Regions from separate parts of the Streptomyces sp. NPDC042102 genome, predicted to be linked through region 2. Evidence: riboswitches for the same ligand, from Rfam matches in the RefSeq annotation. Region 2 holds a riboswitch; each other region holds the start of a gene.
What was found. A riboswitch is a leader RNA that binds a small molecule or an ion and turns the genes downstream of it on or off. The one in region 2 is predicted to bind cobalamin.
Positions count from the first base shown of each region.

Region 1 (9,419 bases), on a different contig from region 2:
GCCGAGAGGCCTCCGGCGGACTTCAGGATGCTCCTGCGGGTGGGCTGCTGCGCGCTCAACGTGTCCTCCTGGTCGGGAGTGCGGCGTGGTGTCCGATGCGGCGGGAAAACGCCGTGGGAACGGGCGTCTGGAAGGTAGCAACGCCGGCGCGCGGGGGGACTCCGGAAGGTTACGGACTGACAGGCCGCGGGCTCGTCGGCTAGGGCCTGGTGTGTCATCGGGATTTCATCGCCCCTCCCTAGCGTGTCCGCGTTCGGACCAAGGCCCGTACCCCAGGGGAAGGACGGCTCGATGGCACGGAGGAGACGCGGAGCGAGGCTGCCGATGGTGGTCCTGGCCGCCGTGGCGGTGATGGGCACGATGGCGGCCACGGGATCGCCGGCCGGGAAGCCGGCCGCCGCCGAGCCGCGGCAGCAGCCGCCGAAGGCGACGATCCGCTACACCGAGTACGGCATCCCGCACATCGTCGCCGCGGACTGGGAGGGCCTGGGCACGGGCTACGGGTATGCGGCGGCCAAGGACAACATCTGCACCCTGGCCGACACCTATCTGATGGTCGACGCCCAGAGGTCCCGCTTCCTGGGGCCCGCGGGCAGGGCGAGCCCCGGCCAGAACCAGAACACCACCACCAACCTCAACAGCGACCTGTACTTCCAGCGGCTCAAGGACGACCGGGTGGTGGAGCGGCTCCTCGCCCGGCCCGCACCCGAGGGCCCCGCCCCGGAGGTGGTGGAGGGCATCCGCGGCTACGTCCAGGGATACAACCGGTACCTGGCCGAGACGGGCGTGGAGAACCTCTCCGACCCGGCCTGTCGCGGCGCGGCCTGGGTGCGGCCCATCACGGAGCTGGACGTCTACCGGCACGCCCATGCCGAGATCATCATGGGCAGCGCCGACGCGCTGCTGGACGGCATCGTGAACGCGGCACCCCCGGGCGCGTCGGCCGCCGCCGCGGAGCCGGCGCCCTCGCCCGCCGCGACCGCGGAGAAGATCCGTGACGCGATGGCCGTGAGCCGTGAACAGAGCATGGGCAGCAACGCGCTGGCGGTCGGATCGCAGGGCGTGTCCGGCGGCACGAGCATGCTGCTGGCCAACCCGCACTTCCCCTGGCAGGGCAAGAACCGCATGTGGCAGAGCCAGCTGACGATCCCGGGCAAGGTCAACGTCTCCGGGGCCAGCCTGCTGGGGCTCCCCGCGATCAACATCGGCTACAACGAGAACGTCGCCTGGAGCCACACGGTCGCCACCGTCGCCCCGTTCGGGCTCTTCGACGTACAGGTGGATCCGCTGAACCCCACCATGTACCTGGTGGACGGCGCCTGGGAGCGGATGACCTCGCAGCAGGTCACCGTCGACGTGCGCAACGCCGACGGCACCCACTCCAAGGTCACCAGGACCTTGTGGTCCACCCGCTACGGCCCGGTCACCACCTCCCTGCAGGGCGTTCCCCTGCCCTGGGTGGTCAGCGCGCACGCGGTGCGCGACGTGAACATGGACAACCTGCGCGCGCTGAACACCTGGTTCCGCCTCGACCAGGCCCGGGACGTCCACGAGGTCGTCGACACACTGGAGAGCACGCAGGGCGTGCCCTTCTTCAACACCGTCGCCTCCGATCGCCAGGGCAACGCCCTGTACGCGGACATCCAGGCCACCCCGAACATCACCGACGAGCACGCCCGGTCGTGTCTCACGGAGACCGGCAAGCTGCTGTTCCACCAGACGCTGCGGCTGCCGACCGTCCCGCCGATCTCCGTCTTCGACGGCAAGCGCAGCGCGTGCGACTGGCCCGACGACCCGAACGCGGTCGCGCCGGGACTCCTCGACCCGAAGAAGCAACCGCGCCTGATCCGCACCGACTTCGTGGGCAACGCCAACGACAGCCCCTGGCTGGCCAACCCCGAGCAGCCGCTGGCCTTCCCCCGGGTGATGGGCGACAGCGCGGCGCCGCGCTCACTGCGCACCCAGGAGCTCATCCTGACCGCGCAGCGCCGCATCAACGGCACCGACGGACTGCCGGGCAGGGGCTTCACCCCGGAGACCATGGGGCGGTTGCTGTTCGCCGACAACAGCAGGGCGGCCGACCTGGCCCTGGGCGCCACGGTGTCGATGTGCCAGAGCGTCCCCTTCGGGCTCGTCCTGGTGGACGGCACCCTGGTCAACGTGAGCGAGGCGTGTCCGATCCTGGCCGCCTGGAAGAGTCACGACTACACGTCGGACAGCAGGGGATCGTGGCTGTTCGCGAACTACTGGTCCTTCCTGCAGGGCGGGCAGGGGATCGAGAAGCTGCCGTGGCGGGTTCCCTTCGATCCCAGGGACCCGGTGCACACGCCGAATTCGCTGGATTCCGGGAGTTCCGCCGTCCGGGACGCGCTCGGCCGGGCCGTTCTCGCGCTGCGCAAGGCGGGCATTCCGTTGAACGCCCGGCTGTCGGACGTCCAGAAGGTCAGCCGCGGTGGCGAACAGATCCCGATCCACGGCGCGATCGGCCAGCTGGGCGTGCTGAACGTGATCACTCCGGGCCAGGTCGACGGAAAGTTCGACATCGTGTACGGGTCGAGTTTCGTCCAGCAGGTCCGGTTCACCGCCGACGGCCCGCCCCAGGCCCTGTCCGTCATGGCCTACTCCCAGTCGGCCGACCCGAATTCACCGCACTACGCCGACCAGACGAGGCTGTTCTCGGCCGGAGAGTGGGTGACCGAGCGATTCACCGAGGAACAGATCGCGGCTTCACCGCACCTGCAGATCAAGGTCCTGAACTGAGAGTTCCGCAGGGCGAACTGAAAGAACACCCGAGAGATCAGGAAGGAGAACACGGTGATTGGACGGATGAAAGGGTGGCGCGTGCTCGCGGCCTGGATGCTCGCCGCCGTGGCGGCCATGGTCGCGCCGGCGGGTGCGGTACAGGCTGCCGACGGCGGCACCGCGCCACCGCCGATGGCGAACGGCTTCGGGCTGACCCAGGTCGGCCCGGCGAAGGGCAGCTCCCTCAACTTCTACCTCACGGTGACCACGCCCGAGGTCGCCGGCGAGCAGCACATCAAGATCATCCTGCCGAGCGGCTACTACGACGACCCGGGCAGGCGCTACCCGGTGATGTACTTCCTGCACGGCTCGCCCGACGACCCGGTCCAGCAGAACTACCCGGCGCTGTCCATGTCGAACTCCATGATCACCGTCATTCCGGACGGCGGTGCCCGCGGCTGGTACGCGAACTGGCTGAACCAGAGGACGGCGGCAGGCGCCCAGAACTGGGAGAACTTCCACCTCAAGCAGGTGATCCCGTTCATCGACGCCAACCTGCGGACCGTCGCCACCAAGAAGGCGCGGGCCGTGGCCGGCGTCTCCATGGGCGGCTTCGGGGCCTTGCGCTACGCCCAGGCCCGCCCCGACCTGTTCAGCCAGACCGCCTCCCTGTCCGGCGACATCGACCTGTCGGTCAGGTCCATGGACCTGCGGCTGGCCGTCGTCGCCTCGCTCATCGACGCGCAGGGCGCCATCTGCGGCTCGGCGTCCGGTGTCTGCGACCCCGCCGACTCCCCGTACAAGCCGGGCGTCGACAGTGACGCCGCGTTCGGCTCGCCGTACCCGGTGTTCAACGCCGACTGGCGGTGGAACGAGGTCGATCCGTCGCAGCACATGGACCGGCTCAAGGCCGGCGGTGTCGGTGTCTCCGTGTACGTCGGCAACGGCGGCGGCTCGCCGACCGACATCGAGTTCTGGCTCGAAGGCGCGGCCAAGCACGTCAAGAACGCGATGGACGCCCAGGGCATGTCGTACTACTACGTCAACTACGGCGACGGTGCGGGCTGGGGCACCCAGTGCAACGGCGGCCACAACGGCGGCTGTTGGGAGGAGTCCCTGCGGGACCTGATCCCCCGGCTGGAGCGGGCGTTCGCCTCCTGATCCGGATCCGCCTCCGGCGGTACGGGCCCGGCCCGGGGCCCCGGCGACGAGCGCACTGCCGTCGCCGGGGCACGGGCCGTGTCCGTGCAGGGCCGTGCCGTGCCGTGCCGTGCCGTGCCTAGTTGATCGCGGGACCGGAGTCGTTCAGCCAGCCCCATTCCGACCAGCTGGCGAAGCCGGTCTGCCACCGGTGGTAGACACCGGCGTGGCTGGTGCCGAACACCTCGACGCGTCCGTCGGCGTTGTTGCCCGCACCGATCGTCGTGCCACCGCCACCGAACGTCTCCCACTGCGCGTACGCCGCGTTCGGACCGGTCTGCCAGGCGTGGCTCGCGGTGGTGGCGTTGATCGCGAACACCTCGACGCGGCCGTCCACCGACCGCGAGGTGGCCAGCTCGGCGTCGGGGATCCCGCCGGTGCCCGTCCACGCGGACCACGAGGTCGGGCCGGTCTGCCAGCGGTGGAACACACCGGTGGCGTTGGACGCGAACACCTCGAGCCGGCCGTCCTGGTTGTGGCTGACGGCGACGGCCTTTCCGCCGGTGCCGAAGTCCTCCCAGGCGGACCAGCCGCCGTTGACGCCGGTCTGGTACAGGTGCCCGAACGTCGCGTCCGACAGCGCGAACACCTCGAGCCGGCCGTCCGGCGCGTTCTCCATGGCGAGGCGGGCGTTGGCCGGGCCGCCGCCGGTGCCCTCCCAGGCGGCCCAACCGCCGCTGGGGGCGTTCTGCCAGCGGTGGAACACACCGCCCGCGTTGGAGGCGAACACCTCGATACGGCCGTCGGCGTTGGTGCCCGCCGCCACCCGGTACCCTCCGGTGCCGAAGTTCGCCCAGGCGGACCACCCCGCGCTGGGCCCGGTCTGCCACATGTGGTCGAACGTGCTGTCCGACAGCGCGAACAGCTCCAGCCGGCCGTCCGCGTTGGACGCCACCGCCAGCTGCGCGTTGCGCGGACCGCCCGCGAAGCGCCACGGCGACCAGGCGCCGTTCACCGAGGTCTGCCATGCGTGGTACACGCCGTCGGCGCCGGCGGCGAAGGCTTCGAGGCGGCCGTCCGCCGACCGTCCTGCGACCACCCGGCCCGAGGCGTACGGGTGCTCGGGCCCGCCGCTCGTCCCCGCCCACAGCGCGTTGGCCAGCAGCGCCGCGTCGCCGGCTTGGATGCCGTACAGGTGGCGCAGGTCCTCGCGCGGCTGCTGGACGTTCCAGGCGACGTGGCCGATCTCGTAGTTGTTCCAGGAGCCGCCGGGGAACTGCCGCTCCATCGCGTCGAGGAAGGCGTTGGTGGCGTAGGTCGGGTCCAGCCGCTGCTCGCGGCTGCCCCACCAGTCCTGCTGCTGGAACAGTCCGAGGCTGGTGTGGTCGACGGCCGCGGAGTAGTTGTTCATGCTGGCCTCGACGATGATCGTGGCGATGGAGATCGTCGCGGCCCTCGGGCTCAGCCCGCGGTCCTTCACCGCCTGCGTGACCATGCGGGCACAGGAGATCCTGTACGCGTCGAGATGGCCGGCCATCTTCGCGTTCAGCTGCGGGTTGAGCTGGTCGGCCATGACGGCGTCGGTGGCCGACGGGCCGGCCGGATCACACGGGACGGTGGGGATGACCATGCCCCTCACCGTCCCCTCCGGACCCATGAAGTACCGGGAGACGCCGTACCGGTCGTCACCCGGTCCCGGGACGGGCACGGCGCGGGCGAGGCCGGCCGGGGCGGTCAGGCCTATGAGCAGGGCCCATAAGCCGGTGATGACGGCGAGTCTGGAGAGCATGCGGGACAGGCCTGTTCCGGCCATGGTGTGCCTCTCTGTCGTGGGAAGTGGTGCGCGGGGGGCGGGGAAGGGAGGGGCGCGGCCGGGCTACGGGTGACGGCGCCGCGCGGTCGCGGCGTTGCCGGAAGGCCCCGGGCCGAGGGCGTCGTCGCCGCGCAGGATCGTCAGCCGCGTGCGGCGCAGCAGCCGGCTCGGAGGTACGCCCAGCTCGTCGGCGAGGCGGCGGCGGGCGACGTCGAAGACGGTCAGGGCGTCGGCCTGGCGGCCGTCGAGGTACAGCGCGCGCATCAGCGTCGCGGCCAGCTGCTCGTCCAGGGGGTGCGCCGCGGTCAGGGGGAACAGCTCGGCGATCGCGTCCGCGCCCCGGCCGAGCCGCAGTTGCCACTCGGCCTTCCGCCGGGCGATGGCGATCCGGCGCTCGGTCAGCCTCAGCCGCTCCAGTTCGGCGAGCGGCCCGGGCACGCCGGCCAGGGGTTCTCCGCGGAACAGCGCCAGCGCCTGGGCGCACAGCCGGACCGCCTCGGCCCGCTCGCCCGCGCGCTCGGCCGCCGCGACGCCGGTGACCAGTTCCTCCATGTGCGCCACGTCGACGTCGACGGCGTCGGAGACCAGCCTGTAGCCGCACCGGGCGCGTTCGATGACGGAGTCCGGGTCGTCCCCGAGGCGCAGGGCCTTGCGCAGTCGGTAGACGTAGACCGGGATCACGTTGGTGGCGGGCGGCTCCATCCCCCAGACGTCGTCGAGGAGTTCCCGACGGCTGAGCGTCCGGCCCGTGCTGAACGCCAGCGCCGCGAGCACGGCTTGCTGCCGGAGGTGCCCGAGCTCCAGTGGGCGCCCGTCCCGGGAGGCCCGCAGGGGCCCGAGCAGCGAGATCCGTACCCTCGGGCCGGCCGGCGCCGCGGGGCTCGCCGGCCGGGTGCGGGGGCCGCGTCCGGGAACGATCAGGCCGCTGTCGAAGGCGTGCACGATGGCGGCGGCCCGGTCGCGCAAGCCCAGCTTGACGAGGATCCGCGCGAGGTCCGCGGCGACGACGCCCTCCGGGACGGCGAGGGCGGCGGCGATCTCGTCGTCCCGCAGGCCGCACCCGACCGCGGCGAGCACCTCGCGCTCCTGCCGCCCGAGGGCGGCGGCGGTCGGGCGGTCCGTGGCGGCGGTCGTCGGCATCACTGCTCCCCGGCTCCCTGCTGGTCGGTCGGGCGGGCGCCGTCGACAACGTAGGGGGCGTCGCGCGGGGGAAGGCATCCGGAACGATCCGGAGTGACACGCGCGGCGACGGAGCCCCGGCCCCTTCCGGAACGGGAAGTCGGGCTCCCGGCGGGGAGATTGCCCTCGGCGACGTCCGGATGTTGGACACATGCTCGCCGCTGAGCGATCCGGGCCTCTAGGCTGGCGGGGCAGCTGGTTCGCCCCGTCCGCCAGGCGGGATGCGTCGTAAGAGGGAACCCGGTGGGAATCCGGGACTGCCCCGCAGCGGTGAGCGGGAACGACCGCCGTCATACGCACTGGGACCGCCAGACCGGTCCTGGGAAGCGACGGCCAGTAGGGGCCTGCCTCGGCAGAGGCCGGCGTGCCCGCGAGTCCGAAGACCTGCCCGTTGCCCGTGCGCGGAACCGTTTCCGCGTACGGAGATCCCGGTGACCTCGTGGGCGGGTCGGCGTACAAGGCGAGCGGCACGTGCGGTGGTCCACCGCGGCGTGGTCCGCGCGTTCTGTCGTTCCTTCGCGTCCGCGTCCCGTCTCCGGGACGTTTCTGGACACATCTCGCGAAGGAGAGTTCCGTGACAGCGAAGCCCGCAGCCGCGGCAGCACGAGCCACCGTGTACGGCTACCCCCGCCAGGGGCAGAACCGCGAACTGAAGAAGGCCATCGAGGGCTACTGGAAGGGCCGCGTCACCGCCGGCGCCCTCCGGGACACGGCGGCGGGCCTGCGCCGTACCCACTGGCGGCAGCTGGCCGAGGCCGGCATCCACGAGGTGCCGACCGGCGACTTCTCGTACTACGACCACGTCCTGGACACCAGTGTCATGGTCGGCGCCGTCCCCGCGCGCCACCGTGCGGCGGTCGAGGCCGACGCCCTCGACGGCTACTTCGCGATGGCGCGCGGCACCCAGGACGTCGCCCCGCTGGAGATGACCAAGTGGTTCGACACCAACTACCACTACCTGGTCCCCGAGCTCGGCCCCCGCACCGTCTTCACCGCCGACTCCGCCAAGCAGGTCGCCGAACTGAAGGAGGCCCTGGCTCTCGGGCACACCGCCCGCCCGGTCCTCGTCGGCCCGGTCACCTATCTGCTGCTCGCCAAGCCCGCCCCGGGCGTGGCAGCCGACTTCGAGCCCCTGACCCTGCTGGACCGGCTGCTGCCCGTCTACGCCCAGGTGCTGGCCGACCTGCGCGCCGCCGGCGCCGAGTGGGTGCAGCTGGACGAGCCCGCCCTGGTGCAGGACCGCACCCCGGCCGAGCTGAACGCCGCCGCGCGCGCCTACCGCGAGCTGGGAGCGGCCGCCGACCGGCCGAAGCTGCTGGTCGCCTCCTATTTCGACCGGCTCGGCGACGCCCTCCAGGTCCTCGCGGCCGCACCCGTCGAGGGCCTGGCCCTCGACTTCACCGACTCCGCGGCCGCGAACCTGGACGCCCTCGCCGCGGTCGGCGGGCTGCCGGGCAAGCGGCTGGTGGCGGGCGTGGTCGACGGCCGCAACGTCTGGATCAACGACTACCAGAAGTCCCTGACCACCCTGGGCACCCTGCTCGGGCTGGCCGACCGGGTCGACGTCGCCGCGTCGTGCTCGCTCCTGCACGTCCCGCTGGACGCCGCCGCCGAGCGCGACATCGACCCGCAGATCCGGCGCTGGCTGGCCTTCGCCCGCCAGAAGACCGCCGAGATCGCCACCCTCGCCCGCGGCCTCGCCCAGGGCACCGACACCATCGCCGCCGAACTCGCCGCGAACCGCGCCGACCTGGCGTCCCGTGCCGGCTCCGCCATCACCCACGACCCGGCGGTCCGGTCCCGTACCGCCGCGATCACCGACGCGGACGGCCGGCGCTCCCAGCCGTACACCGAGCGCGCCGCGGCCCAGCGCGCCCACCTCGGCCTGCCCGTGCTGCCGACCACCACCATCGGCTCGTTCCCGCAGACCGACGAGCTGCGCGTGGCCCGCGCCGACCTGCGGGCCGGCCGGATCGACAGGGCCGGGTACGAGGAGCGGATCGAGAACGAGATCCGCGAGGTGATCTCCTTCCAGGAGAAGACCGGCATCGACGTCCTCGTGCACGGCGAACCCGAACGCAACGACATGGTGCAGTACTTCGCCGAGCAGCTCACCGGCTACGTCGCCACGCAGCACGGCTGGGTCCAGTCGTACGGCACCCGGTACGTGCGCCCGCCGGTCCTGGCCGGTGACATCTCCCGCCCCGAGCCGATGACCGTGCGCTGGACGACGTACGCGCAGGCGCAGACCGCCAAGCCGGTCAAGGGCATGCTGACCGGCCCCGTCACCATGCTCGCCTGGTCCTTCGTACGGGACGACCAGCCGCTCGGCGAGACGGCCCGCCAGGTGGCCCTCGCCCTGCGCGACGAGGTGAACGACCTGGAGGCGGCGGGTACGCCGGTCATCCAGGTCGACGAGCCGGCCCTGCGCGAGACGCTGCCGCTGCGGTCCGCCGACCACGCCGCGTACCTGGCCTGGGCCACCGAGTCCTTCCGGCTCAGCACCAGCGGCGTCCGGCCGGACACCCAGATCCACACGCACATG
Region 1 is NZ_JBVJDL010000004.1:732,853-742,271, forward strand. Features, by position in the region: gene ACZ6KO_RS21390 (alpha/beta hydrolase) at 1-59, opposite strand, end outside; gene ACZ6KO_RS21395 (penicillin acylase family protein) at 292-2,760, shown strand; gene ACZ6KO_RS21400 (alpha/beta hydrolase) at 2,857-3,903, shown strand; gene ACZ6KO_RS21405 (PLL family lectin) at 4,022-5,695, opposite strand; gene ACZ6KO_RS21410 (AfsR/SARP family transcriptional regulator) at 5,759-6,835, opposite strand; cobalamin riboswitch at 7,054-7,280, shown strand; gene metE (5-methyltetrahydropteroyltriglutamate--homocysteine S-methyltransferase) at 7,449-9,419, shown strand, end outside.
Region 1: another riboswitch for cobalamin. It lies ahead of metE (5-methyltetrahydropteroyltriglutamate--homocysteine S-methyltransferase); the one in region 2 lies ahead of ACZ6KO_RS05885 (ABC transporter substrate-binding protein).

Region 2 (9,419 bases):
ACCCTCTCTCCCGGCCACATCGCGTCCTGGCGCCACCTCCTCACCCGCTCCACGGCGCTCATCACCAGTGGCATCACCGGCGCGCTCTCGCCCAGCAGCCGGGACGCGGTCGTCGCCGCCGCCGAGGCCGTGCACCGCGCCGGGGGACACCTCAGCTACGACCTCAACTTCCGTCCCCGGCTCACCGACCGCGCCGCCGCCCGGGCCCTGCTGGCCCGGATCGCCCCGCTGGCCGGTCTGCTGAAGACCTCCTGCCCGGCGGACGCCCTCGCCCTGGTCGGCACCGCCGATCCGCGCGCCGCCGCCGACCGCTGCCGCCGCCTGGGCGCCCGGGCCGTCGCCGTCACCACCGGTGCCGACGCGCTGCTCCTGCACGACGGCGCCACGGTCACGTCCCTGCCCGTCCCGGCGAACCCCGCTCCGGTCGACGCGACCGGGGCCGGTGACTGCTTCATGGGCACGACGACGGCCCGTCTCGCGCTGGGGGACTCCCTCGGGGACGCCGTCGCCTACGGCATGGCGGCCGCTTCTCTCTCGGTCGGCGCCCGCGGCGGCACGGGCCACGTCCCCGCCTTCACGGCGACCTCGGCACTCGCCACCGCCCATCGCGCGGCCACGGTGCCCGGCCGGTGACGGTCCGGGCGCCCGGGGGGACCGGGCGGCCTGCCAAGGGGGACCCTCCCGTGGGGAGCCGGGAGGGAGCGGGGCGCGGCGGCCGCGCCCGGGCCGGGGGTGCCCGGGCGGCGGCCTCGGACCTCTCCTCGGGGGTCGGAGAAGTCACCGCGGTCACAGCATTGCACTGGTTTCAGCCAAGCAACAGATCCGTGGCCGAAATCTGTTGGCTCACCCCTGGCGGCGAGCCCGGGCCCGGCTCTGGCCCCGGCCCCGGCACGGGCGGGTGGTGGTCAGGCGGCGGGGGCTGCCACCGAGTCCAGCAGCGACACCTCCTCCTCGGACAGCCGGATGGCCCCCGCCGCGATGTTCTCCTCCAGGTGCCGCGGGTTTCCGGTCCCCGGTATCGCCAGGACGTGCGGCCCCCGGCTCAGGGTCCAGGCGAGCCGGATCTGCGCGGGCGACGCCCCGTGGGCGCGGGCGACGGTGCGGACCTCGGCGCCGTCCTCGCCCGTCACGCCCGCCTCCCTGCCCGTGCCGGCGATGGCGAAGAACGGCACGAACGCGATCCCCTGCGCGCCGCACGCGTCGACGAAGGCGCGGTCCTCGGCGCCGGCTCCCACCCCGTAGGCGTTCTGCACGCAGACCACCGGCGCGATCGCCATGGCCTCGGCCAACTGGAAGGGCCGGACATGGGATATCCCCAGGTGCCGGATGAGCCCGGCATCGCGCAGCTCGGCGAGCGCGCCGAAGTGCTCGGCGATCGACTCGTCGGCCTGGTTGCGCGCTATCCGCAGATTGACCACGTCCAGGTGGTCCCGCCCCAACTGGCGCAGGTTCTCCTCGACCTGGCCCCGCAGCTGCCCGGGCGTCGCCCACCACCAGTCCCCGGCGGGGTCCCGGCCGGGACCCACCTTGGTCGTGATGACCAGCTCGTCCGCATAGGGCGCCAGCACGCTGTTGATCAGCTCGTTGGCGGAGCGCGTCGCGGAGAAGTAGAAGGAGGCCGTGTCGATGTGGTCGACGCCGAGCTCGAGCGCCCGGCGCAGCACGCCGGCCACCCGCTCACGGTCGGAGGGGGTCCCGTCCGCCAGATGGGTCAGACGCATCGCCCCGTAACCGATCCGATGGACGGTCAGATCGCCGAGCTTCCAGGTGCCGGCGACATCCGCAGTGATCGTTTCATTGGTCATGTCCGCAGTCTGGCACCACTTTCCGAAAGGTGCCGGACCCTGTGGACAACCGCGATCGGGGCCCGGCCCGGCCCCGGATCGCGGGCCCGCCGCGCACCGCGCGAGCCGGTTCCCGGACAGGGAACACCGCCGGGCCGGAGCAGTGTCGGCGGCCCGGCGGCGTCCGATCGGAAGGGGGGTCAGCGCCCCCGCAGGCCGCGGTCCACGGCCGTCATCAGCTCGCCGTCGGCGGTGTCCCCGTCCAGCGACCAGAACATCGCGCCGCCCAGCCCGTGTTCCCGCACGTACGCCGACTTCGCCCGCAGCACCTGCGGGTCGTCGTACGTCCACAGGGTGGTGCCGTCGAACAGCCACGCGTGTCCGCCGCGCCGGTCCCGGTGCACCGTGTACGCGCCCGAGTCCGCCAGCTTCCTCAGCGCCTTGTAGTCCTCGTACCCGGCCGCCCAGGTGGCCGGCGCGGGGCCGGCCGCGGGCTGCCCCATCCCGTCCCCGCCGCCGCCGACCCCGGTCCAGCCCTGCCCGTAGAAGGGCATGCCCATCACCAGTTTGTGCGCGGGAGCGCCCCGCCGCTTCCAGGCCTCGACGGTGCCGTCCACGCTGAAGTCGTCCCGGGCGTACAGGGCGGACTGCTGGGCGGTCCGTGGCTCGCCGGAGACGTGGAAGTCGTACCCCTGGAGCGTGACGAAGTCCAGGTCGCGCATGATCCGGCGGACCTCGAAACCCGCGTCGATCTTGGCGGGGGCGGTCGGCACGAAGGCGCTCAGCTCGTACCTCCGCTGCTGGGTGCGTCCGTACGCATCCAGCTGGGTGCGGAACTCCCGCACCAGCTCGGTGAAGTTCCGCTTGTCCTCCGGCCGGTACGTGGTGTCCGTGTCCCCGGCCGACCCCGGCCACTCCCAGTCGAGGTCGATGCCGTCGAAGAGCCCGGCGGCCGCGCCCGCGCCGCCGCGGGCGCCGTCCTGCGGCAGGTTCCCCTTGATGTACAGGTCGATGCAGGACGAGACGAACGCCTTGCGCGAGGCGGGGGTGCGGGCGGCGTCCGAGAAGTGGGTGGACCAGCTCCAGCCGCCCAGCGAGATGAGCACCTTCAGGCCCGGGTGCCTGGCTTTGAGCTCACGCAGCTGGTTGAAGTTCCCGGCGAGCGGCTGCTGGGCGTCGTCGGCCACTCCGTCGACGGAGTCGGCCGCGGCCAGCGGACGGACGTAGTCGGCCCAGGCGTCGGCCTCGCCCGGCACGTTGCCGGTGAAGCACCTGCCGTCCGGGCCGACGTTCCCGAAGGCGTAGTTGATGTGGGTGAGCTTGCCGGCGGTGCCGTTGGTGTCGAGGTCCTGGACCTGGAAGTCCCGGCCGTAGACGCCCCATTGGGTGAAGTATCCGACGCGCTTGTACGAGCGGCCGTGGTCGCGGTCCCGGTCGGGGCCGGTGTCGGCGGCGGCGCCGGCGGCGGGCGCGAACGCGGCCAGCAGGGAGAAGGAACAGGCGGCGGCGACGGCCAGCCTGCCGAGCATGCTGCGGCGCATGGGCTTCCTTTGCGGATGCGGGCAATGGACGTGCGCTGTGCACCCCGGAAACTATTGGTCTGGACCAGATGGGTCAAGAGGGCCGGGCCCGCGGAGGCGTCTGGCAGACTGGGCCGCGTCACCCCAGGCGGTGCAGGACAGGAAACCGGTGCGATTCCGGTGCGGTCCCGCCACTGTGACCGGATCCCCGACGGGTTCCGGGAGTCAGACACTGACGCACCGCCTCCTCACGTCGACCAGGGGACGAGGATCCCCCGGAGAGGCTTCGCCATGCCGCTGTCCCGTGCCCGTGCCCGCGCCCGCCGTGCCGCACTGCGTACGCTCGCGCCCCTCGCGCTCCTGATGCCCCTGACCGCGTGCGCGGGAGCCCCCGCCGGCGACGGCCCCGCCGCGGCGGCCCCGGCGGACGGATTCCCGTACACCGTCACCAACTGCGGCGTGAGCACGACCTTCACGGCCCCGCCCCGCCGCGCCGTCACCATGAACCAGCACGCCACCGAACTCCTCCTCGCCCTCGGCCTCGAGGACCGGACGGCCGCCACCGCCTACCTCGACGACGCGGTCCTGCCCCGCTACCAGGGCGCCTACGGGAAGATCGAGGTGCTCGCGAAGGAGTACCCCTCGAAGGAACTGCTGCTGGGCGCCGAGCCCGACTTCGTCTACGGCGGCTACCGCAGCGCGTTCGACAAGGCACAGGGCCGCGACCGCGAGGGCCTGCAGAAGAGCGGCATCAACACCCGTCTGAACGTGGAGTACTGCACCGACGGACCCGTAGGACTGGCCCAGCTCAAGACCGAGATCACCGAGGTCGCCCACACCTTCGGCGTCCCCGAGCGCGGCGCCCGCCTGATCGAGGACGAACAGCGCCGCATCGACGCCGTCACCGCCCGGGTGAAGGACAAGCCCCGGCCCGCCGTCTTCGTGTACGACTCCGGCGAGGGCGCCGCCTCCACCTCCGGCGGCCAGGGCATCGGCAACGAGATCGTCTCCCTGGCCGGCGGCACGAACGTGTTCGCCGACCTCAAGGACACCTTCGGGGACGTGTCCTGGGAGCAGGTCATCGCACGCAAGCCCGAGGTCGTCCTCATCTACGACTACGGCGGCACGAGCGTCGAGGCCAAGAAGCAGCGCCTGCTGAACGACCCGGCCCTCGCGCAGGTTCCCGCGATCCGGGACAAGAAGTTCGTGGTGCTGCCGCTGTCCTCGGCCGTCCTCGGCGTCCGCGTCGCCGACGCCGTCGAGTCCCTGGCCGGCGGCCTGCACCCCGACGCCGCGTGAGGGCGCGCACACCCGTCGCCCTCGTGCTCGTCCTGCTCACGGCCGCGCTCGCCGCCTCCGCCGTGGCCGGGCTGGCGCTCGGGCCGGTCAGGATCGCTCCCGGCCGGGTGCTCGACATCGTGCTCGGCGGGGAACGCACCGGTGCCTTCGCCTCCATCGTGTGGGACGTGCGGATGCCGCGCGTGCTGCTCGGGGCCGTCGTCGGCGCCGGGCTCGCGGTGTCCGGCACCGTACTGCAGGCCCTCGTACGCAACCAGCTCGCCGATCCGTTCCTGCTCGGCGCCTCCTCGGGGGCCTCGGCCGGGGCGGTCCTGGTCCTCGTGCTCGGCGTCGGCGCGGGCGTGGCCACCAGCCTGAGCCTGCCTCTCGCCGCGTTCGCCGGGGCGATGGGCGCGCTCGTCGCCGTGTACGCGATGGCCCGGCGCGGCGGCACCATGACCACCGGCCGGCTGATCCTGGCCGGGGTCGCCGTCCAGTACATCCTGTCGGCCCTGACCAGCCTGGTGCTGGTGCTCGCCGCCGAGGCCGACCAGGTCCGGTCGGTGCTGTTCTGGACGCTGGGCGGACTCGGCGGGGCCCGCTGGGACGAACTGGCCCTGCCCGCCGCCGCCCTGGCCGTCGGCACCGGCCTGCTGCTCGCGCTCGCCCGGCCGCTGGACCTGCTGCTGGCCGGCGAGGAGGGCGCGCGGACCCTGGGCCTGGACACCGGGCGCTTCCGGGCCGCCGTGTTCGTCCTCACCTCGCTGGTCATCGGGGTGCTGGTGGCCTACAGCGGGGCGATCGGCTTCGTGGGCCTGATGATTCCGCACGCCGCGCGCATGCTGGTCGGCGCCGGGCACCGGGCGCTGCTGCCGGTGGCCGCACTTGGCGGTGCGGTGTTCCTGACCCTGGCCGACCTGCTCGCCCGCACCGCCGCCGCGCCCGAGGAGATACCCGTCGGGGTGGTCACCGCGCTGGCCGGCGGACCGTTCTTCCTGTGGCTGCTGCGGCGGTCCACCCGGGTGGAGGGGATCACCGGATGAAACCCGCGGAACTGCGGCTGGACGCCGTACGGTACGAGACCGACGGCCACACCCTGCTGCACGGCGCCGACCTCGCCGCACGCCCCGGCGAGACGGTCGGCGTGGTCGGCCCCAACGGCAGCGGCAAGACCACACTCCTGCGCTGCGTCTACGGCGCCCTGCGGCCCACGTCCGGCCGGGTGCTGCTGGACGGAGCGGACGCCGCCGCGCTCACCGTCAAGGAACGGGCCCGGCGGGTGGCGGTCGTCCCGCAGGACGCGGGCGGCACCCTCGGGCTGACGGTCCGTGAGGTCGTCGCGATGGGCCGCAGCCCGCACAAACGGTTCTGGGAGACGGACGGCGAGGACGACCGCGTACGCGTCGCCGAGGCCCTGCGGACGGTCGGCGCCGACCACTTGGACGGGCGGCGTTTCGACGCGCTCTCCGGCGGCGAGCGGCAACGGGCCCTGGTGGCCCGGGCCCTGGTCCAGGACCCGGGCCTGCTGGCCCTGGACGAGCCGACGAACCACCTGGACATCCGCTACCAGCTGGAGATCCTGGCCCTGGTCCGCGCCCTGCCCGCCACCGGCCTGCTGGTGCTGCACGACCTCAATCTGGCCGCCTCCTTCTGCGACCGGCTCTACGTGCTGCACCAGGGCCGGATCGCCGCCCACGGCACGCCCCGCGAGGTGCTGACCGAGGACCTCCTGGCCGACGTGTGGTCCGTGCGCACCCGGATCGGCCCGCACCCCGCCACCGGCGCGCCGCACATCGTCTACCTCCCGCCGGAGGCTCGCCGGTGATCGGCCGGTGAGCCGGCTCGGCACCACCTGAGAGCGCCCGAACGGCCCCCGGTCCGGGGCCCGTTGTGCCATGGTGTGGGCAGGTCCGAGAACCGGGGGAGCCGCCGTATGCGCATCACGATCGCCCGCTCGCAGTCCGCGCCGTCGGAGGCCGAGAGAGAACTGCGGTCGCTGCACCAGTGGTTGCGGGACGACGACCGCGTACGGCGCCACGCACGCGTGGAGTGGGGCGGCGCCGAGCCCGCTCCCGGGACGATGGGCTCGGCGCCCGAGTACGTCCTGCTGGCCGTGGAGTCCGGCGTCCAGCTGGCCGGCCTCGCCCTGGCCTGGTTCACCTGGCGCGGCACGCACCCCCGGCCGCCCGCCGTCACCTTCGAGCACGAGGGCGTGACGGTGACCCTGGACGGGCAGGACCCCGAGACCGCGGCCCGGCTGCTCGAATCCCTGACCCGCGACGCCCGCCGCGCAGCCCAGGACGCTCCCGCCGCACCGCCCACCTCGGCGTCTCCCTCGGCACCTCCCTCGGCCCCCACCGCGGCGGACGGCGACGCCGGGGCATGACGGTGTCCGGCCCGCCCGCCGACCCCCAGCGGTCGAGCGCGGTACTCATCGGCGTCAGCACGTACGCCCACCTGCCCGGGCTCCCCGCCGTACGGACCAACCTGGCCGACCTCCAGGACCAGTTGCGGGACCCCGCGGTGTGGGGGCTGCCCGCCGAGCGCTGCCACCTCGTCCACGACCCGGCCGGCGGTTCGGCCGCCATCGCGCCGCTGCGGCACGCCGTCGAGGCGGCCACCGACACCCTGGTGGTGTACTTCGCGGGCCACGGACTGGTCGACCCCGACCGCGGCGACCTGTGGCTCGCACTGCCCGGCACCCGCCCCGGCGAGGTCGACACGGTCATGCCGTACGACTGGGTCCGCCGCGAGCTGCTGCGCAGCCGCGCCGAACGGGTCCTCGTCGTCCTCGACTGCTGCTACAGCGGCCGCGCCCTGGGGTCGATGGGCGCCGCCCACGCCACCGCGGAACTGGCCAACGGCGCGGAGGCCGCGGGTACGTACCTGATCGCCTCGGCGAGCGAGTCCTCCCAGGCCCTCGCCCCGCCCGGAGCCCGCAACACCGCCTTCACCGGAGAGCTGCTCTCCCTGCTGGAGCACGGCATCCCCGACGGTCCCGAGCTGCTCCGCCTCGACGACCTGTACACCCTGCTCGCCGGGGCCCTGCGGGCCCGCTCCTGGCCGGAGCCGCAGGCACGGGTCCGCAACACCGCGGGCCGGCTGCCCCTGTTCCGCAACCGGGCACACGTACCGCCGCGCCCCGCCGAACAGTTGATCGCCCACCGCTACCGCCCGCTCGACGGGGCCCTGTTCGCCGACGAGGACGCCACCACCCTGGCCGCCCGGGACGTCCTGCTCGACCGGCTGGTCGGCATCCGGATCATGCGCCCCGAGAGCGCCGCCGACCCCGCCCGGCGGGAGGCCTTCGCCGCGATGCTGCGCGCCCGGGCCCGGCTGGCCCATCCCTCGCTCGCCGTCGTCCTGGACCTCGGTGAGACCGAGGTCCAGGGCATGCGCTGCCCCTACGCTGTCACCGAGGGGCTCGAAGGGGTCGCGCTCGACAGCTGGTGCTCCGGCCCGCGCGACCTCGGACGGACGGTACGCGCCTGCTCGGACATCCTCGGAGCGCTCGACGAGGCCCATCGCAACGGGCTGGCCGACTGGTACCTCGATCCCGGCCGGATCCGGGTCGTGGCCGGACACGTGAAAGTCGTCGACTGCCGCACCGGCCTCCCCTCGCCGGCCGCCCGCGCGGACGACCTGCGCAAGGTGGCCGCCTGCGCCCATCAGCTGCTCACCGGCGGTGCCCGCCCGCCGGACCGCGCGGGACCGCCCCCGGCCGTTCCGGCCGGGATCCCCGACGGGCTCGCCATCGTGCTGGGCGATGCGTGGTACGGCCGGTTCGGCAGCGCCGCCGCGATGCGCGACGCGCTGGAGTGGGCCCTGCTCACGCCCCCGAGCCCGCGGCCGGCTCACAGCCCGGCGACGGTCGCGCCGGCCCCGCCGGCCCCCGCGGTCGCGCCGCGCCCCCGGCAGGTCATCCCGCCCCGGCCGACGGTGCCGCCCACGACGGGCTCCCTCGCGATGGAGTTCGCCGCCGGATCGCACAAAGGCCTGCTCCGCAAGGTGAACGAGGACTCCGGCTACGCCGGCCCCCGGCTACTGGCCGTCGCCGACGGCGCGGGTGCGGCGGAGGCCGGCGAGGTCGCCAGCTCCGAGGTCATCGCCTCCGTCGTCCAGCTCGACGACGACGTCCCCGGCTCCGACCTCCTCACCTCGCTCGGCATCGCCGCGCAGCGCGCCAACGACCAGCTGCGCGCCCTGATCGAGGAGGACCCGCGGCTCGACGGTATGACCACCACGCTCACCGCCCTGTTGTGGACCGGCCGGCGCCTGGGCCTGGCGCACGTCGGCAACTCCCGCGCCTACCTGCTGCGCGACGGCCTCCTCACCCAGATCACCCAGGACCACACGGAGGTGCAGCGCCTCGTCGACGAGGGCCGCATCACCGAGGAGGAAGCCGCCACCCATCCCCGGCGCTCCCTGCTCATGCGCGCGCTCGGCAGCGTCGGGCAGGTCGAGCCCGACCTCTCCGTCCGCGAGGTGCGCGTCGGCGACCGCTACCTGGTCTGCTCCGACGGACTGTCCGGCGTCGTCCCCGACCAGGCCATGACCGATGTCCTGGCCGCCCGTCTCGGGCCCCACGAGACCGTGCCGGCCCTGATCGAGCTCGCCCTACGCGCCGGCGGACCCGACAACATCACCTGCATCGTCGCGGACATCGGTGCCGGCGGCCGGTTCGCCGCCGGCACCCCGATCGTGGTGGGCGCCGTCGCCGAAGGCGATCAGGACCGCTGACCCACTACCGGCGCCCGGCTACTCGAACGTGTAGGGGCGGGTGATGATCTCCATGCCGTGGCCGGACGGGTCCAGGAAGTACACGCCCCGGCCGCCG
Region 2 is NZ_JBVJDL010000001.1:1,436,807-1,446,225, forward strand. Features, by position in the region: gene ACZ6KO_RS05870 (PfkB family carbohydrate kinase) at 1-633, shown strand, start outside; gene ACZ6KO_RS05875 (aldo/keto reductase) at 906-1,805, opposite strand; gene ACZ6KO_RS05880 (glycoside hydrolase family 18 protein) at 1,985-3,325, opposite strand; cobalamin riboswitch at 3,424-3,559, shown strand; gene ACZ6KO_RS05885 (ABC transporter substrate-binding protein) at 3,596-4,603, shown strand; gene ACZ6KO_RS05890 (FecCD family ABC transporter permease) at 4,600-5,625, shown strand; gene ACZ6KO_RS05895 (ABC transporter ATP-binding protein) at 5,622-6,407, shown strand; gene ACZ6KO_RS05900 (effector-associated constant component EACC1) at 6,516-6,968, shown strand; gene ACZ6KO_RS05905 (caspase, EACC1-associated type) at 6,965-9,322, shown strand; gene ACZ6KO_RS05910 (VOC family protein) at 9,341-9,419, opposite strand, start outside.

Region 3 (9,419 bases), on a different contig from region 2:
CAGCCCGGCCGCTACTCGCTGGGGCACACCGGCATCTTCCGCTGACGGCGGGCTCGGCGTGGCTCGGCGTGGCCCGGCCGCCGTGACGGACGGGGCGGTGGCGGGGGACCGGACGGGATCCCCGGAGCACCGCCCCGTGGCCGGGCGGGCGGCTACCAGGCGACCGGCAGCCGCTCCGGGAGCCGCTTGATGAAGCCCGTACGCCACACCAGGTTCTCGGCGGGAACCGCCAGGCGCAGCCCGGGCAGCCGCTCGACCAGCGCCTCCAGGGCGATCTCGGCGTGGGTCCGCCCCAGCGCCGAGGCCGGGCAGAAGTGCCGGCCGCCGCCGAAGGCGAGGTGGGCGTTGGCGCTCTCCCGCTCCAGGTCGAGCACGTCCGGGTTCTCGAAGGCCGCCGGGTCGAAGTTGGCGCCCTCCAGCAGGACCAGGACCAGCTCGCCCTCGCGCACCGTGACGTCACCGAGCTCGATGTCGGCCAGGGCGATGCGCGGCAGGCCGTCGCCCACCGACAGGTTCCACCGCAGCAGTTCGTCCACGGCCTTCCCCATGCGCTCGGGGTGGGCGCGCAGGTAGCCGATCAGCTCGGGCCGCTGGAGCAGCGCGAGCACGGCCAGCACCAGGAAGGCGGAGGTCGAGACGGCGCCGGCGCCGAAGAGCGAGACGGCGACGGTCGCGAACATGTCGTCGGTCAGGTGCGCCGACTCCGGGTCGGCCTCCTTCAGCCCGGCGAACCTCCCGAGGAGCCCCGTACGCTCCTCGGGCTCGCGTGCGAGCTGGTGGTGGAGCTGCCCGGCGAAGTAGGCCACGTCCTTGTACCAGTTGAGGGCCGAGTCGGCGAACGGTTCGCGTGCGGTCATGAACGCGACGTCCAGCCCCGACATCAGGCGCCGCCAGTCCTCGTACGGGACCCCCAGCACCTCGCAGTGCAGCGCCGCCGAGAAGGGGTCGGCGAACCCCGCCCGGAGGTCGGCCGGGGCGCCCTCGGCGACGATGGCGTCGATCAGTTCGTCCGCCCGGGCGCGCAGCTGCTCCCGCAGGCCCTTCTGGCGGGGGTTCAGCGCCTTCATGACCGCGTTGCGCAGGCCCGCGCTGTTGATGTTGCCCATGTTGTTGACGACCTCGGGCGGGATCGTCAGCGCGTACTGGCGGGGAGCGCCGGCGTCGGCCGTGTCCTTCAGGCTGAACCGCTCGTCCTCCAGCACCTGCTTGGCCAGCGCGTAGCTGCTCACCAGCCAGCCGGTGTCCCCGGTGAGGGTGCGGACCCGGGCGACCGGGGCCTTCTCGCGCAGCCAGGAGCACTCCTGGGGCAGGACGTCACCGCGGCGCGAGAGCGGGAAGTCGAGAAGCGGCTGCGGCTGTGGCTCCTGGCTCGCGGGGCTCTCAAGCTGCTCGGTACTCAACGACGTTCCTTTCGGGCCTTACGACGGCATATGCCTGGTTCCGGGTGGCGCGCAGGCCCCCGCCGCGTGCGTAGAGCACGTCGGTCAGCGGCATCTTCACGTGGTACGCGGCGACGGAGGACGGGACGTCCAGAATGCTCGGGGTGTCCACGAAGAACGGAAGTTCCGCGGCCATGTAGTCGAAACAGACCTGCAACTGTCCGTCTGTGATGGATTCACCTTCGGGCAACTTCGAGCCGACAAAGTGCAGGGCCATCTGTTCGCAGCCCTTACGGAATTCGTCGTCGGTCTCCAGGAAATGCAGCACCCGCCGGTGCAGCAACTGATAGACGGGATTCTCCGCGAACTCGGAGAGGGCCCTCACGCGGATCTCGGCCTGCGGGGGTCCGGATTCCTCGATGCCTTTGAGAATCCGTCGGCGAACCGCCTTGATCTCCTTGGTGGCGCGCTTGTCCGCGTGTTCCGGGGTATAGCCGAACGCGGCGAACATCCGGTCCACGTGGAGGTCGGCGTACACGAAGTCCACCTGCGCGAACCGGGTGGTGGCCCACTGGGCCAGGCCTGCGATGCGGTCGGCGCTGAAGTAGCTGTTTCCGGGACTCACGCCGATGAGCACATGGTCGCCGTCTTCCCAGATATGGCGGCAAGCGCGGGTGAAGGGCAGGACTTCGAATGATGTCTCAGCTGTGATCGTCACCTATGTGATCGCCCTTGGAGCCGCTTGTCCCTGGGAGCCCTGCGCTCCCGGTGTGGCGGCTGTGCCCGTACGTTATGCGGTGGCCCCGGAGCGTGACAAGTGCAGGTCCGAATTGTTGGCTGGAATTATAGCTTCCGCATTGCGGAAGGCCCTTGGAAGGGCTGCGGAAGGCATGCCGGAACGGCTCCGGCAATGAGCGGGAAGGGGAATGGAATTTCTGTCTGCCGCTCGACCGGGCCCCGAGGCCGCCGGGTGTGTCGGAGGGCCGCTACGCTGAGCCGGTCAACACGCACCAAGAAGGGGTGGACCCAGTGGCGGACATCGACAGCGCCAAGGCGACGTTCGGTCGCTTCGACAAGGACGGCGACGGCTTCGTCACCGCCGACGAGTACCGCGAGGCCATGGCCGCGATGGGCGACTTCGCCGTGACCGGCCCGGTCGCGGAGGCCGTGATAGCCGCCAAGGACAGCAACGGCGACAAGCTGCTCAGCTTCGACGAGTTCTGGGACTCCCTGAACAAGTAGGCACACCGCCCGGGAGGACGGCGGCCGGGGCAGCCCCTCAGCCGCCGTCCTCCCGGGTCATGTCCTCGACCTCGGCGAGGGCCTCTTCCAGCCACCGCAGCCAGAACGTCTCCAGCCCGGTACCGCCGTGCAGGACGAGCCGGCGCAGCCGGTCCTCGTCGGCGTCGCGCTCCGGGGGGAAGTCCTTGGCCTCGATGGCCTCGTACACCGCGAGCTGGCGCCGGTGCAGTTCCAGGTGGCGGCGCAGCTCCCGCGCGAGCCCTTGCGGCCCCACCACCGCCGCGGCCCGCATCCGCAGCAGCAGCGGATCCCGGATCGACTTGGGGTCCTGGCTCTCGCCGACCCACCGCGCCAGCTCCGCCGACCCGGCCGGCAGCACCTCGAACTCCTTCTTCTGTCCGCGCGCGGGCTGCGCGCTCGGCAGCGCCCGGATCAGCCCGGCCTCCTCCAGCCTGCCCAGCTCGCGGTAGATCTGCTGGTGCGTCGCGGACCAGAAGTACCCGATCGACTTGTCGAACCGCCGGGTCAGCTCCAGCCCGGACGACGGCTTCTCCAGCAGGGCGGTGAGGATGGCGTGCGGCAGCGACATGCCGCCATCCTAGGGATGCGCCCGGCCGCCCAGGAGTGCCGTCAGGGCCTGCGGGGTCCGCGGGCCCGGTGCGCCGGGCGCCAGCAGGCCGTGGGCGCGCAGGAACACGGTGACCGCCGGCGACCAGGCCTGGCGCAGGCCCGCGGCCGTCAGCAGCTCCGGGTCGCACAGCAGGTCGGCGGCCGGCCCCAGCCGCAGGCCCGCCGGGGTCAGGACGGCCGCGTCGTCGGCCCAGCGCACCGCGAGGTCCACGTCGTGCGTGGCCATCACCACCGTGGTGCCGGACAGCGCGCCGAGGGTGTCCAGCAGCCGCTCCTGGCCGTCCGGGTCCAGCCCGGCCGTCGGCTCGTCCAGGATCAGGACGCGCGGCCGCATCGCCACCGCCCCCGCGATCGCCGCCCGCTTGCGCTGGCCGAAGGAGAGCAGATGGGTGGGGCGGTCCCGCAGGTGCGTGATGTCCAGGGCCGCCAGGGCGGCCTCGACCCGCGCCCGGACCTCTTCCCGGGGCAGCCCCAGGTTCATCGGCCCGAACGACACGTCCTGTTCCACCGACGCCGCGAACAGCTGGTCGTCGGGGTCCTGGACCACCAGCTGCACCGACGTGCGCAGCCGCGTCAGGCCCGCCCGGTCGTAGGAGACCGGCACACCGTCCAGGGACAGCGCGCCCGACGCCGGACGCAGCCCGCCGCTCAGCAGCCGCATCAGCGTGGTCTTGCCGCTGCCGTTGCGGCCCAGCAGGGCCAGCGCCCGGCCCTCGCGCAGCGCGAGGCCGACGCCGCTGAGCACCGGCGGCCCGTCCTCGTACGCGAACCCCGCGCCCGACAGTTCCACCAACGGCGTCACAGATACAGCCCTTTCAGTACGTACGTCGTGGCCACCACCACGCTCAGCAGCGCCCCCGACGCGGCCAGGAACCGCCACGACAGGGTGGCCGGCGGCACCAGGACGCGCAGCGTCCCGTCGTACCCCCGGCCCGCCAGCCCGTCCTGGAGCCGCGCGGCGCGGTCGAAGGCCCGGACGAAGGAGGTCGCCGCCAGTCCGGCCAGCGAACGCCACACCGCCGCCCGGTGGGTGTGCCCCAGCCGGGCGGCCTGCGCCCGGCGCACCTTGGCCAGCGAGTCCAGGAGCAGGAAGGCGATCCGGTACATCACCAGCGCCACGTCCACGACCGGCGCCGGCACCCCCGCCCGTACCAGCCGCGGCAGCACGTCCGACATCGGTGTGGTGAAGGCGAACAGCAGCACGCCGAGCGAGGCCGCCGAGGTGCGCAGCAGCAACTCCGCGGCCAGCCGCGGCCCGTCCGGGGCCGGCGCGACCCAGCCCGCCGGGCCGCCCACCGCGAACAGCAGCGGCACGGCGCCCGTGCAGCAGAAGCCCAGCGGAATGCGGAAGGCCCGCCACAGCTGCCGCCGGCCCACCCCCGCCGGGCCCAGCAGCACGGCCAGGGTGGCCGCGCCCACCAGCGGGGCGCCGGGCCACGGCGGCAGGCAGACGGCCGTCACCGTCAGACCCAGCCCCAGCAGGGCCTTCTCCAACGGGTGACGGCCCCGCCAGCGGCTGCTGTGCGCGGCGGCGTCGATGGGGAGCACGGGCTCAGGACTCCGCGGACCCGGCCGCCGCGGTCACGGCGGCGCTCTCCCCGGCGCCCGCCGTCCCCGTCGTACCGGCCGCCTCCGCCGCGCCCTGGCGGCGGCCCTTGCGCAGCCCGAAGTAGTACGCGAGCACGCCCGCGCCGATCGCCGCCTGGAGGGCGAACAGCGCCGACTCGATCTCCGCGGACGGGGGTTCGTACAGCGGCGAGAACCACGGCTCGTAATCCGGCTTCAGCTCGGTGATCGCCGCCTCCGCCTGCGCGTCCGCGCCCGTGAACGGCTCCTCCTTGCCCTCGCCCAGCCCCAGCGCGAGCGGGAGCACGGCCAGCGCCGCCACCAGGAGCAGCAGCAGGGTGTTGATCTTCGCGTTCCTCGACATCAGACCGCCGCCTCCTGCTTCGACTTCGACCCGGTGAGCTTCGCGACGCCCAGCCGGATCAGGTCCGCCTTGCTGGACCGCATCAGCAGCCGCATCACCAGCACCGTCAGCAGGCCCTCGCTGACCGCCAGCGGGATCTGCGTCACCGCGAAGATCCCCCCGAACTTCGCGAGCGCGCCCGCGAAACCGGAGCCCGGGTCGGGGAACGCCAGCGCCAGCTGCACGCTGGTGACGCAGTACGTGACCAGGTCGGCGAAGAACGCGCCGAAGAAGACGGTCACCATGAGCGGGACGCCGGACCTGCGCAGCAGCCGGTAGACCGCGTACCCCGCCCACGGGCCGGCGATCGCCATCGAGAAGACGTTCGCGCCGAGCGTGGTCAGGCCGCCGTGCGCCAGCAGCAGTGCCTGGAAGAGCAGGGTGATCGTCCCGAGCACCGCCATGACCGGTGGCCGGAAGAGGATCGCGCCGAGCCCCGTCCCGGTCGGGTGCGAGCAACTGCCCGTGACGGACGGGATCTTCAGCGCGGACAGGACGAAAGTGAAGGCCCCGGACGCGCCGAGGAGCAGGGTGCTCTCCGGGTTCGCCTTCACTTCACGGGTCAGCGCGCGGACGCCGTGGACGACGAAGGGAGCGGACGCGGCGCCCCAGGCGGCCGCGTGCAAAGGGGGCAGGAACCCCTCGGCTATATGCATGAGCGGGAGACCTCTCCAGCACCTCGTGGATGGACAACGCACCCCGGCCGGTCTCCTGGCTCACGGGTACTGATGCCCTGGCTCCGCCTTCCCAGGCGGTGCGGATCATCCCGCCGCCGCCCAGTGGCTTCCCGCTGGGGGGTCCCCTGCCGCGGGCAGGGGGAGGAGCCGGACTTCCCGATCACAGTGGCGAGGGCCGCACCGGTTTTCCACCGGTTTCCCGAACACCAAGGCCTGTTGACCCTACGGCACGGACGGCACCGCGGCCAGCGCCGCCCGCAGTTGCTCGAGCAACGGCCGTGCGTTCATCCGGCGGCAGCCCTCCTGGGCCTCCTCCAGCAGGGCCCGCGCGGCGGCCGTCTCGCCCGCCGCGAGCAGCGCCCGGGCCAGCGGCGGTACGGCGAGGGCGTGCACCAGGGTCTGCCCGGAGCGCCGGCCCAGCTCGTCCGCGGCCCGCAGCTGCCGCAGCGCCTGCGCCGTGTCGCCCCGCTCCAGGGCGATCCGGCCGAGCCCGATCCGGGCCGCCGACTGCCCGGCGAGGTCGCCGGAGCCCTCCGTATGGGCCAGCACCTCCCGGAAACCGGCCGCCGCCTCCGCCAGCCGGCCGCGTACGAGCTGCGCGTCGGCGACCCAGCGCAGCATGCACATCCGGGGCCAGGCGGCGCCGCCGCGCACCGCGACGGCCAGGGCCTCGCGCAGCACGTCGAGGGCGCGGGCGCTGTCGCCCCCGGCGAGCAGCACCTGGCCGATCCCGCGCAGCGCGTGCGCGTGCCCGTACCGGTCGCCGGCCGCCTCGAAGACGGGGGCGATCCTCCGGCAGCGCTCCAGCGCCTCGGGGAGCCGGCCCTGCACCCGGTCCAGGTACGCCAGCACCCAGCCCGCGTACGCCGCCCCGTGCGCGTCCCCCAGCTCCTCGAACAGGCGCTCCCCGGCCGCGACCGTCTCGCGCGCCGGCCCCCACTCCACCCGGCAGGCCCGCAGCCGGCCCAGTCCCACCAGCATCAGGGCCTGACCGGTCCGGTCACCGGCCGCCAGCGCGGCGGCGAGCGCGCTCTCCTGCACCGTCTGCCACCCCGTCAGGTCGCTGCGCAGGTCGAAGAGGTACTCCCCGGCGGCGGCCAGCTCCCGGCAGGCGTACGGATCGACGGCGGCCGCCTGCCGTACGGTCGCCACCAGCGCCTCCCGCTCGGCCCCCAGCCAGCGCACCGGCTCCGCCCGGACCAGCGCCAGCACGCCCGGCTCGGGCTCCCACCCGGCGGCCATGCGGCCCAGGCCCGGGTAGTCCAGCCCCTGGTGGGCCCGGCGGCCCGCGCGGACCAGGGCGACCCAGCAGCCGAGCGCCCGGCGCAGCGCCGCGTCCGCCGGTCCGGGGGCGGCCAGTTCGCGGCCGAAGGCGCGGACCAGGTCGTGCAGGCGGTAGCGCAGCTGCCCGGCCTCGTCCCGCCCGGCGACCTCCAGCAGATGGGCGCCGACCAGGGCGTCCAGGGCCTCCTCGGCGCGCGCCGGGGGCCGGTCGAGGAGGGCGGCGGCGACCCAGCCGGCACAGTCCGGCGCGTCCAGCACGGCCAGCGCGCGCAGCAGGGCGCGGGCCTCGGCGGGCAGCGCCCGGTAGCTCAGCCGCAGCCCGGCCCGGACGTCGGCCCCGTGGTGCGCGAGCTCGTCCAGCCGCCCGCGCTCGTCGCGCAGCCGCGCCGCCAGGCGCGCCAGTTCGCGGTGCGGGGCGGCGGCGAGCCGGGCGGCGACCACGCGCAGGGCCAGCGGCAGCCGGCCGCACAGCGCGACCAGTTCGCGCGCCGCCCCGGTCTCCCCGGCGACCCGCCGGTGCCCCACGACCCGGCCCAGCAGACCGAGGGCGTCGGCCTCGGCCAGCACCGGCAGGGTGAGCGCGAGGCGCCGGTCCAGCCCGGTCAGCCGGTGCCGGCTGGTGACCAGCACCGCGCAGCCCGAACCGGCGGGGCCCGGCAGCAGCGCCCGTACCTGCTCCTCCCCGGCGGCGTTGTCGAGGACGACCAGCACCCGCCGGCCGGCCAGCAGGCTCCGGTAGAGCGCGGCCCGCTCCCCGGCTCCGGCGGGCACGCACGCCCCGTCCACGCCGAGCCCGCGCAGGAACCCGGCCAGCACCTCGGCGGGGTCGGCGGCCCCCTGGTCCGCCCCGCGCAGATCGACGAACAGCTGCCCGTCGGGGAAGTCCTCGCGCACGCCCCGGGCGACCTCGACCGCGAGTGCGGTCTTCCCGATCCCGGCCTGCCCGGTGACCACGCACACGCCGCCGCCGGCCGCGCGCAGGGCGGGCACCAGGGCGGCGGCCTCCACGACGCGTCCGACGAAGGCCTCGGTCGCGGGCGGCAGTTGGGCGGGCACAGGGGCGACGGGTGCCGGCGGGACGGGGGCCACGACCGCGCCGAGCGGCGCGGGCGGCGGCGGCCCGGGCGGCGGGTCCGGGGCGGGGTGCGGGGGCGGGGCGTCCGCCAGTAACGCGCCGTACAGGGCGTGGAGTTCGGGCCGCGGGTCGAGTCCCGTCGCGTCCGCGAGGCTGCGCCGGGCCCGGGTGAAGCAGTCGAGCGCCTCGCCGCGCCGGCCCGACCGGTACAGGGCCAGCATGCGCAGCTCCACCAGGCGTTCGCGCAGCGGGTGTTCGGCGGTGAGGGAGGCGAGTTCGCCGCACACCTCGGCGTGCCGGCCCAGCTCCAGGTCGGCGGCCAGGCGCCGTTCCAGACAGTCGAGCCGCTCCTCCTCCAGCCGGGCCGCGGCGGCCTCGAACAGCCGCCCGGCCAGCCCGCCCAGCGCCGGGCCCCGCCACAGCTCCAGGGCTCCGGCGAGCAGCGGCCGGGCCTCGGCCGCGGGCGCCGTCCCGGCCGCCGCCCGCAGCCGGGCGAACTCCCGTACGTCCAGCACCGCCGGGCCCGGCTCCAGGGTGAGGCCCGCCTCCGAGCGGGTCACCGTGGCACCCGTACCCGCCAGCAGCCGGCGCAGCGACGCGGCGACGTTGTGCAGCTGCTCGCGGGCCGTGGCGGGCGCGTCGTCCCACACCGCCCGTGCGAGTCCCGCCACTGGGACCGCCCGCCCGGCCTCCAGCAGCAGCGCCGCCAGCACCCGTCGGCCGCGCGGCCCGCCGAGCGGCAACGGCCGCCCGTCCAGGGTCACCTGGACCGGACCCAGCAGGGCGAAGACCAAGGGCATGGCGCACTCCGTGGCGGACGAGTGGCCGGCGGACGGGCTGCCGGTGGGCGCCGATCGTAACGTCCTTCCACGCGGCCGGCGCAGGGGTTCCTCCACACTCCTCGCCGTCGTCGCGGGGCGCCGGGCGCACGGGGGACGCGGGGGTGGCCGGGTCCCGGCCCCGCCGGCCTCCCCGGGTGGAACGGCGCCCCTTCCCACCCCGCACGGACGAGAGGACGACCCCCATGCGTACCCGCACGCGCACCGCCTCCCGGGGCGCCGCGCTGCTGACCGTCGCGCTGCTCGGCCTGGCCGGGCTGACGGCACCCGACGCCCACGCCGGCCGCGCGCCCGGCCCGGCCGCGATCACGGCACCCCCCGGCT
Region 3 is NZ_JBVJDL010000003.1:1,016,079-1,025,497, forward strand. Features, by position in the region: gene ACZ6KO_RS17915 (YncE family protein) at 1-45, shown strand, start outside; gene ACZ6KO_RS17920 (cytochrome P450) at 153-1,400, opposite strand; gene ACZ6KO_RS17925 (tRNA-dependent cyclodipeptide synthase) at 1,381-2,097, opposite strand; gene ACZ6KO_RS17930 (EF-hand domain-containing protein) at 2,409-2,621, shown strand; gene ACZ6KO_RS17935 (PadR family transcriptional regulator) at 2,659-3,210, opposite strand; gene ACZ6KO_RS17940 (energy-coupling factor ABC transporter ATP-binding protein) at 3,220-4,053, opposite strand; gene cbiQ (cobalt ECF transporter T component CbiQ) at 4,050-4,799, opposite strand; gene ACZ6KO_RS17950 (energy-coupling factor ABC transporter substrate-binding protein) at 4,804-5,181, opposite strand; gene ACZ6KO_RS17955 (energy-coupling factor ABC transporter permease) at 5,181-5,876, opposite strand; cobalamin riboswitch at 5,905-6,123, opposite strand; gene ACZ6KO_RS17960 (AfsR/SARP family transcriptional regulator) at 6,120-9,056, opposite strand; gene ACZ6KO_RS17965 (hypothetical protein) at 9,281-9,419, shown strand, end outside.
Region 3: another riboswitch for cobalamin. It lies ahead of ACZ6KO_RS17955 (energy-coupling factor ABC transporter permease); the one in region 2 lies ahead of ACZ6KO_RS05885 (ABC transporter substrate-binding protein).